2 regions of the Moritella sp. F3 genome follow, and region 1 is predicted to be linked to the other one. Evidence: predicted binding sites of a transcription regulator. Region 1 holds the regulator's gene; the other holds the start of a gene.

Region 1 (3,373 bases):
GTTGGCCGCCAGTACAGCCAATTGCAACAGTGACATAGCTGCGATTATTTTTTTCTAACAGCGGTAACCAGGTCGTTAATAAATTTTCGATTTGCAGTGCAAAACTCATTACTTCTGGTTGTTGGCTGAGGTAACTAATCACCGGTTCATCCAGACCTGTATACGGTTTTAATTCTGGGATCCAGTGTGGGTTAGGTAAAAATCGCACGTCGAATACATAGTCAGCATCCATTGGTAGGCCATGTTTGAAACCAAATGATTGGAAGACCAACACCAATTGATTATTTTTCTTACCTAGAATACGTTCTTTGATTTGCTCGCTCAGCTCATGAATATTGAGCTCGGTGGTATCGATTTTCAAATCAGCATGCAAGGCGATAGGGCGTAAGCGTTTTTCCTCTATTTCAATTGCTTGAGATAGCGATAACTCATCTTTGGTTAATGGATGTAGTCGTCTCGTCTCGCTGTAGCGCTTAATAAGTACAGCTTTATTGGTATCGAGGAATAAACTGGTTAGGTCGGTGCTGGCTTTTAGCGCCGTAATAATGTCATTTAATTCTTTTTTGTCAGTTGGGAGGTTACGTACATCGATACTGACAGCCACTTTTTCAGTTTTTTCATTTAAGGTTTGTAGTAGCTGTGGGAGCAAGGTAACAGGTAGGTTGTCTACACAATAGTAGCCTAAGTCTTCAAGTACCCGTAAAGCAATTGATTTACCGGATCCTGATTGGCCGCTGACGATTATTAATTTCATGTTCTGTCCCCATATCTGCGCAGCGAATATATCGTTACCATAGCTAAAATTAGGTTGCTAATTTTAAAGCTGTAGCAATATAAAAGAATGCTCATTATCCCGTAATTGGTGTGGATATGATATGTTTTAATTATGTCAGCGTTATTAATACTTAAAGTAATACCTAAAGGAAAAGTGGTTTTCCTTTAGGTTATTTGTTGTGGGGCTAAAATTAATGGCGAATTAATTTTTCTTTGTGTTTAATGACCTGCCTATCGAGTTTATCCATTAAGCCATCAATTGCAGCATACATGTCGTTATGTTCATGTACGGCAAAAATTTCCCCCCCATTTAAATGTATTTTTGCTTCTGCAACCTGCAGTAATTTTTCGACATTTAAGATCACGTGGATATTGTTTATGTGATCGAAATGTCGTTCTAATTTGGAAAACTTGCTATCAACGTAATCTTTCAGTGAATCTGTAATATCTACATGTCTACCTGTTAAATTAATTTGCATATACGTCTCCCTTATGAAGGTTAGGTGAGTCCTATAATAGACTCTTGCGCTGATTAGATGGCGGTATGCTCAGTGCTTCTCGATACTTTGCAATAGTACGTCGAGCGACCTTGATACCTTGATCAGCAAGTAAATCAGCAATCTTGCTGTCACTTAATGGCTTGCTGGCATTTTCTGCCGCGACCAATTTCTTAATTAATGCTCGGATAGCGGTTGATGAACATTCGCCACCGTTGTCCGTGCTTACATGACTTGAAAAGAAAAATTTCAATTCAAAGATCCCACGTGGGGTATGCATAAACTTCTGCGTCGTCACACGTGATATCGTGGATTCATGCATCTCAACTTCTTCGGCAATATCGTTGAGTACCATAGGTTTCATGGCTTCATCACCATACTCAAAAAAATCAACCTGTCGCTGGACGATACTTTTTGTCACTTTTAGTAAGGTGTCATTACGACTTTCTAAACTTTTAATAAACCACTTTGCTTCTTGGACGTGGGTGCGAACAAATTGCCCATCGCTGCTGTTGCGGTTACCTGTCGAAAGATTAGAATATTCATTGTTCACCTTTAATCTTGGCACAATGTCAGGATTTAACTCTACCACCCATTGATTATTTTTTTTCTTTACTAACACGTCAGGTATAACGTAAAGCCCTTCTGTTTGATCAATGACATTGCCTGGTCTTGGTTCCAAGCTCTGAATTAATTGCATGATCTCTTTGAGCTGGGGTTCTTTTAATTTTGTTTTACGGCTTAATTGACGGTAGTCGCGATTGCCTAATAAATCCATATGAGATTGGATTATTTGCTGACATTCGCTTAACCAAGGGGTATTTTTAGGTAAATGTTGGAGTTGGATCAATAAACATTCTTGCAGTGAACGTGCTGCTACGCCGATGGGATCAAAGTGCTGAATACGTTTTAGTACCGCTTCGACTTCGTCTAATTCAATCTTGGCATCGTTGTTAGCGTCCACTTCTTGGTGGTCGATATCAACGCTGTTCAGGATCTCTTCACAAGTTTGAGTGAGATAACCGTGATCATCAATACCGTCAATAATTGCGACTGCAATCGCGTGATCGATGTCAGAAAAAGGGGTTAGCTCCATTTGCCACATCAAATGTTCGTATAAACCTTCGCTGGTTTCACCTTGGTAAACTTGATCTAGGCCATCAATTCCGGCGCTGCCGCTACTGTGGTTTTGTATTTGTGGGGTGTAAACGTCATCCCAGTTACTGTCATTGGGTAGTTCATCGGGCATCGATTCACTGGCAAGCGCATCGCCCACTTCAATTTGACTGCTATCGGTCGGCGCTGCATCATTATTAGCATCATGGTTGTGGTCATCATGCGCGTTATGATTATCTGCGTCGTTAGCGGGCGACTCATGAGGATCTTCTTGTTCTAATAGTGGATTGCTATCTAGCGCTTCTTGGATCTCTTGCTGTAACTCCAAGGTCGATAGTTGTAATAATCGAATCGCTTGTTGTAACTGTGGCGTCATTGCCAGAGATTGACTCATCCTAAGTTGTAATGATGGCTTCATCTAACGACTACTCTCTCTTCCTTAATGCGGCTAAATATCAATATCAAACTATAGTCGGAATTGATCTCCAAGATATACTTCTTTTACTTTTTCATTGGATAAAATTTCTTCAGAAGTACCTGAAGCGATCAAATGTCCATGGCTAACAATATATGAATGTTCACATACATCAAGCGTTTCACGTACGTTATGATCGGTAATTAACACACCTAAACCGCGGTCACGTAAATGCTGAATGATTTTCTTAATATCGCCAACCGAAATTGGATCTACGCCAGCAAATGGTTCATCCAATAAGATAAACTTCGGATCTGCAGCGAGTGCGCGAGCAATCTCTACACGACGGCGTTCACCACCTGATAAGCTCATACCTAAACTGTCGCGGATATGGGTGATATGAAATTCTTCTAATAATTCTTCTAATTTTTCTTCACGTTCAAAACGGCTTAATTCTGTGCGTAATTCCAAAATAGCCATGATATTTTTTGTTACTGATAAGCGGCGAAAAATAGAGGCTTCCTGTGGTAAGTAGCCAATACCTTGCTGTGCGCGAATATGCATAGGCTCA
Region 2 (3,373 bases), on a different contig from region 1:
TCTTTACCACTAAATCACAAGGTACAGGTCTTGGCCTTGCAGTGGTGCAAAGTGTCGTTAAAGCCCACCAAGGTCGTTTGAAGTTAGATTCAACTGAAGGTGAAGGCAGTAGTTTTAGTATAATCGTACCGCTACATCGCGTAGCAGAACCGCAACCAATGGTAATAGGTGGATAATAGTATGTCCCATTCTCAAATTCTTGTTGTTGAAGATGATTTAGGTCTTCGTGAAGCCTTGGTTGATACCTTATTAATGGCTGGTTACGAATGTGATGAAGTTGATAGCGGCGAAGGCGCACTGATTGCATTGGGTAAAAAAACCTATGATATGGTCGTGAGCGATGTCCAAATGGGCGGTATGAGCGGGTTAACATTACTACACAATATTAAACAAAAGCATCCTGATTTACCTGTGTTGTTGATGACAGCGTATGCCAAAGTAGATGACGCTGTAACAGCAATGCGTAGTGGTGCTGTGGATTACATCGGTAAGCCGTTCTCACCTGAAGTATTGATTAATCAGGTTGGTCGTTATGTACCGCCACAAAAAGAAGTTAAACGTACACCTTGCTATGGCGATGTAAAAACCGAGCAGTTGTTGAATTTGGCGCGTAAAGTGGCTAAATCAGATGCGACTGTGATGGTGACTGGCCCAAGTGGTACAGGTAAAGAAGTATTATCACGTTATATCCATGATAATTCGATGCGGTTCGATGGCCCATATGTTGCAATTAACTGTGCTGCGATCCCTGATAATATGCTTGAAGCGACGTTGTTCGGCTACGAGAAAGGCGCATTTACAGGGGCTATCCAGGCGTGTCCTGGTAAGTTTGAGCAAGCGCAGAACGGTACTATCTTGCTTGATGAAATATCAGAGATGAATTTAGCCCTGCAAGTTAAATTATTACGGGTATTACAAGAACGTGAAGTGGAACGACTCGGTAGCCGTAAAACGATTAAATTAAATGTGCGCGTTATTGCCACCAGTAACCGTAACATGAAGCAAGCTGTGGCGAACGGTGAGTTCAGAGAAGATTTATATTATCGCTTAAATGTATTTCCATTAGCTTGGTTACCACTAACTGAACGTAAAGGCGATATTCTGCCGATTGCCGAGCACTTATTAAAACTACACTGTAAGCAAAATAATATGCCAACATTGGAATTACTTGAATGTGCAAAAGCGAAATTACAGATTTATCACTGGCCAGGTAATGTCCGTGAATTAGACAATGTTATTCAACGAGCGATGATTTTAGCGGTTGATGGGCAAGTTAAGACTGAAGATTTGATTTTAGAAGATTTTACTGCTGCCGATTTCACCTTATCAATGGATGATTGCGTGGCACCACAACTGGAGGTTAAGACTGAAACTCCAGTTCGCAGAGTGACAATGCCAACTGAACCTTTAGGTAATGAATTACGTCAGCAAGAATATCAAATTATTCTGGAAACCTTGATTGGTTGTCACGGCGTGCGCAAGGACGTATCAGAAAAACTCGGTATTAGTCCACGTACTTTACGCTATAAATTAGCAAAAATGCGTGAGCAAGGAATTGAAATCCCCGCTTAATTAATGTTAGATGTTATTTAAAGGCCGCAATTCATTGAAATTGCGGCCTTTTTTTGTTGGCATAACAATTGCTTTACTTGATTAGCGACAAAATTAGTCGAGTAGGTCAAAAATATGACAACCAAGGATAATCCATGAATATCGCAGCCAACAACCTTTACTCTGAAATGCAAAGCATGTCGTTACAAGCGACTAAATTTGAAACAGATCCAACCGCGGTAAAAGCACCGAGCACGACATCGGCTAATTTTGGTGATATGTTGCAGCAAGCAATGGATAATGTGAACGGATTACAACAGAATACGGGCGATTTGCGCACTCGATTTGATCAAGGGGATCGCAGTGTATCCCTAAGTGATGTTATGATAGCATCGCAAAAATCTGGGGTGGCTTTCGATGCTACGGTGCAGGTTCGCAATAAACTGATCGAATCTTATAAAGAAATAATGAGCATGCCTGTTTAATCTCGGGTAAAGGAGTACTGCTGTGGCTGATACAGCTTCAAATACAGGTATCGCAAACAATAGCGATATGAGTAACGATTTAGCGCAATTAGATGAAAACGAACAAAAAAGCTCTGCATTTGGCTTTTTTTCTAACTCTGATGTCTTACGCCAAATTATTCTCATCTTAGCATTAGCTATCTCGCTAACTTTAGTGGTCTTTATTTTACTTTGGGGTAAAGAGCCTGAAATGCGTCCGTTAGGCACGTATCAAACAGCAGAGCTTATTGAAACACTCGAATTTTTAGATCAACAGAAAGTAGAATATAAAATTAATGGTGATACTGTGTCTGTGCCAGCAGAACAATATCAAGACATTAAACTTAACTTACGCCGTTCTGGATTAGCCACTGCAGAATTACAAGGTGACGATATCTTAATGAAAGATATGGGCTTTGGTGTCAGTCAGCGGGTTGAACGTGAGCGTTTAAAACTCGGCCGTGAACGTCAAATATCGCGTGCATTAGAAGAATTTAAGCACGTGTCTAAAGCACAAGTACTACTCGCTATCCCGAAAGAAAATGTATTTGCTAAACGCGAAAAGAAACCCAGTGCAACGGTTGTATTAACAGTACGTAATAGCAGTGCTATTTCTCAAGAAAATATTGATTCTATGGTGCAGTTAGTTGCTTCTGCCGTCCAAGGCTTAGAACCGACACGTGTGACATTAACAGATCAAAATGGTCGCCTGTTGAATTCGGGTAGTCAAGACATGTTAGCTGCGAAAGGTCGCCGCGAATTTGAGATGGTCAAAAATCATGAGCGTGAGTACCGTGAAAAAATAGATTCAATTCTGATCCCAATATTAGGGGTGAGTAACTATACCGCTGAAGTTGATGTGTCGATGGACTTTAGCGTAACAGAGCAAACTCAAAAACGTTTTAATCCTGATTTACCGGCAGTACGCAGTGAAATGTTACTTGAGCGCCAATCGATCGGTAATGGTAATCAAGGTATCCCTGGCGCATTAACCAATCAACCGCCATTAGATGCCGACATTCCTGAAGAGGCTGGCGAAGCTAATGCGGCCGCCCGTCCTATTGGTCAGTCACAAAAAGAATCAACGCGAAATTATGAACTCGATACGACGATCAGCCATACCAAATCACAAAGCGGTGTTATCCAGCGCTTAAGTGTCTCGGTTGCGGTCGACTACATCAACAGTACTGGTGCCGATGGTACCTTAGTAAGAGAACCGCGTAGCCAAGCAGAAATTGCTAATATTCGCCGCGTATTACAAGGTGGTGTTGGTTTCAATGTTAATCGTGGTGATAGCTTAGAAGTTGTTGCGATACCGT

What was found. Region 1 encodes sigma-54, which starts transcription at its own class of promoters, with help from an activator protein. Its sites were predicted from a motif close to GTTGGCACGNNNNTNGNNT; they were not measured.
Region 2: a site for sigma-54 is predicted at 1,628-1,646, ahead of fliE (flagellar hook-basal body complex protein FliE). Genes of this name have one in related genera too.

The regions. Positions count from the first base shown of each region.
Region 1 covers NZ_BLRL01000009.1:119,321-122,693, reverse strand. The annotation lists gene rapZ (RNase adapter RapZ) at 1-754, opposite strand, end outside; gene hpf (ribosome hibernation promoting factor) at 966-1,253, opposite strand; gene JFU56_RS15345 (RNA polymerase factor sigma-54) at 1,285-2,805, opposite strand; gene lptB (LPS export ABC transporter ATP-binding protein) at 2,854-3,373, opposite strand, start outside.
Region 2 covers NZ_BLRL01000008.1:7,579-10,951, forward strand. The annotation lists gene JFU56_RS14100 (PAS domain-containing sensor histidine kinase) at 1-176, shown strand, start outside; gene JFU56_RS14105 (sigma-54 dependent transcriptional regulator) at 181-1,572, shown strand; gene fliE (flagellar hook-basal body complex protein FliE) at 1,707-2,036, shown strand; gene fliF (flagellar basal-body MS-ring/collar protein FliF) at 2,059-3,373, shown strand, end outside.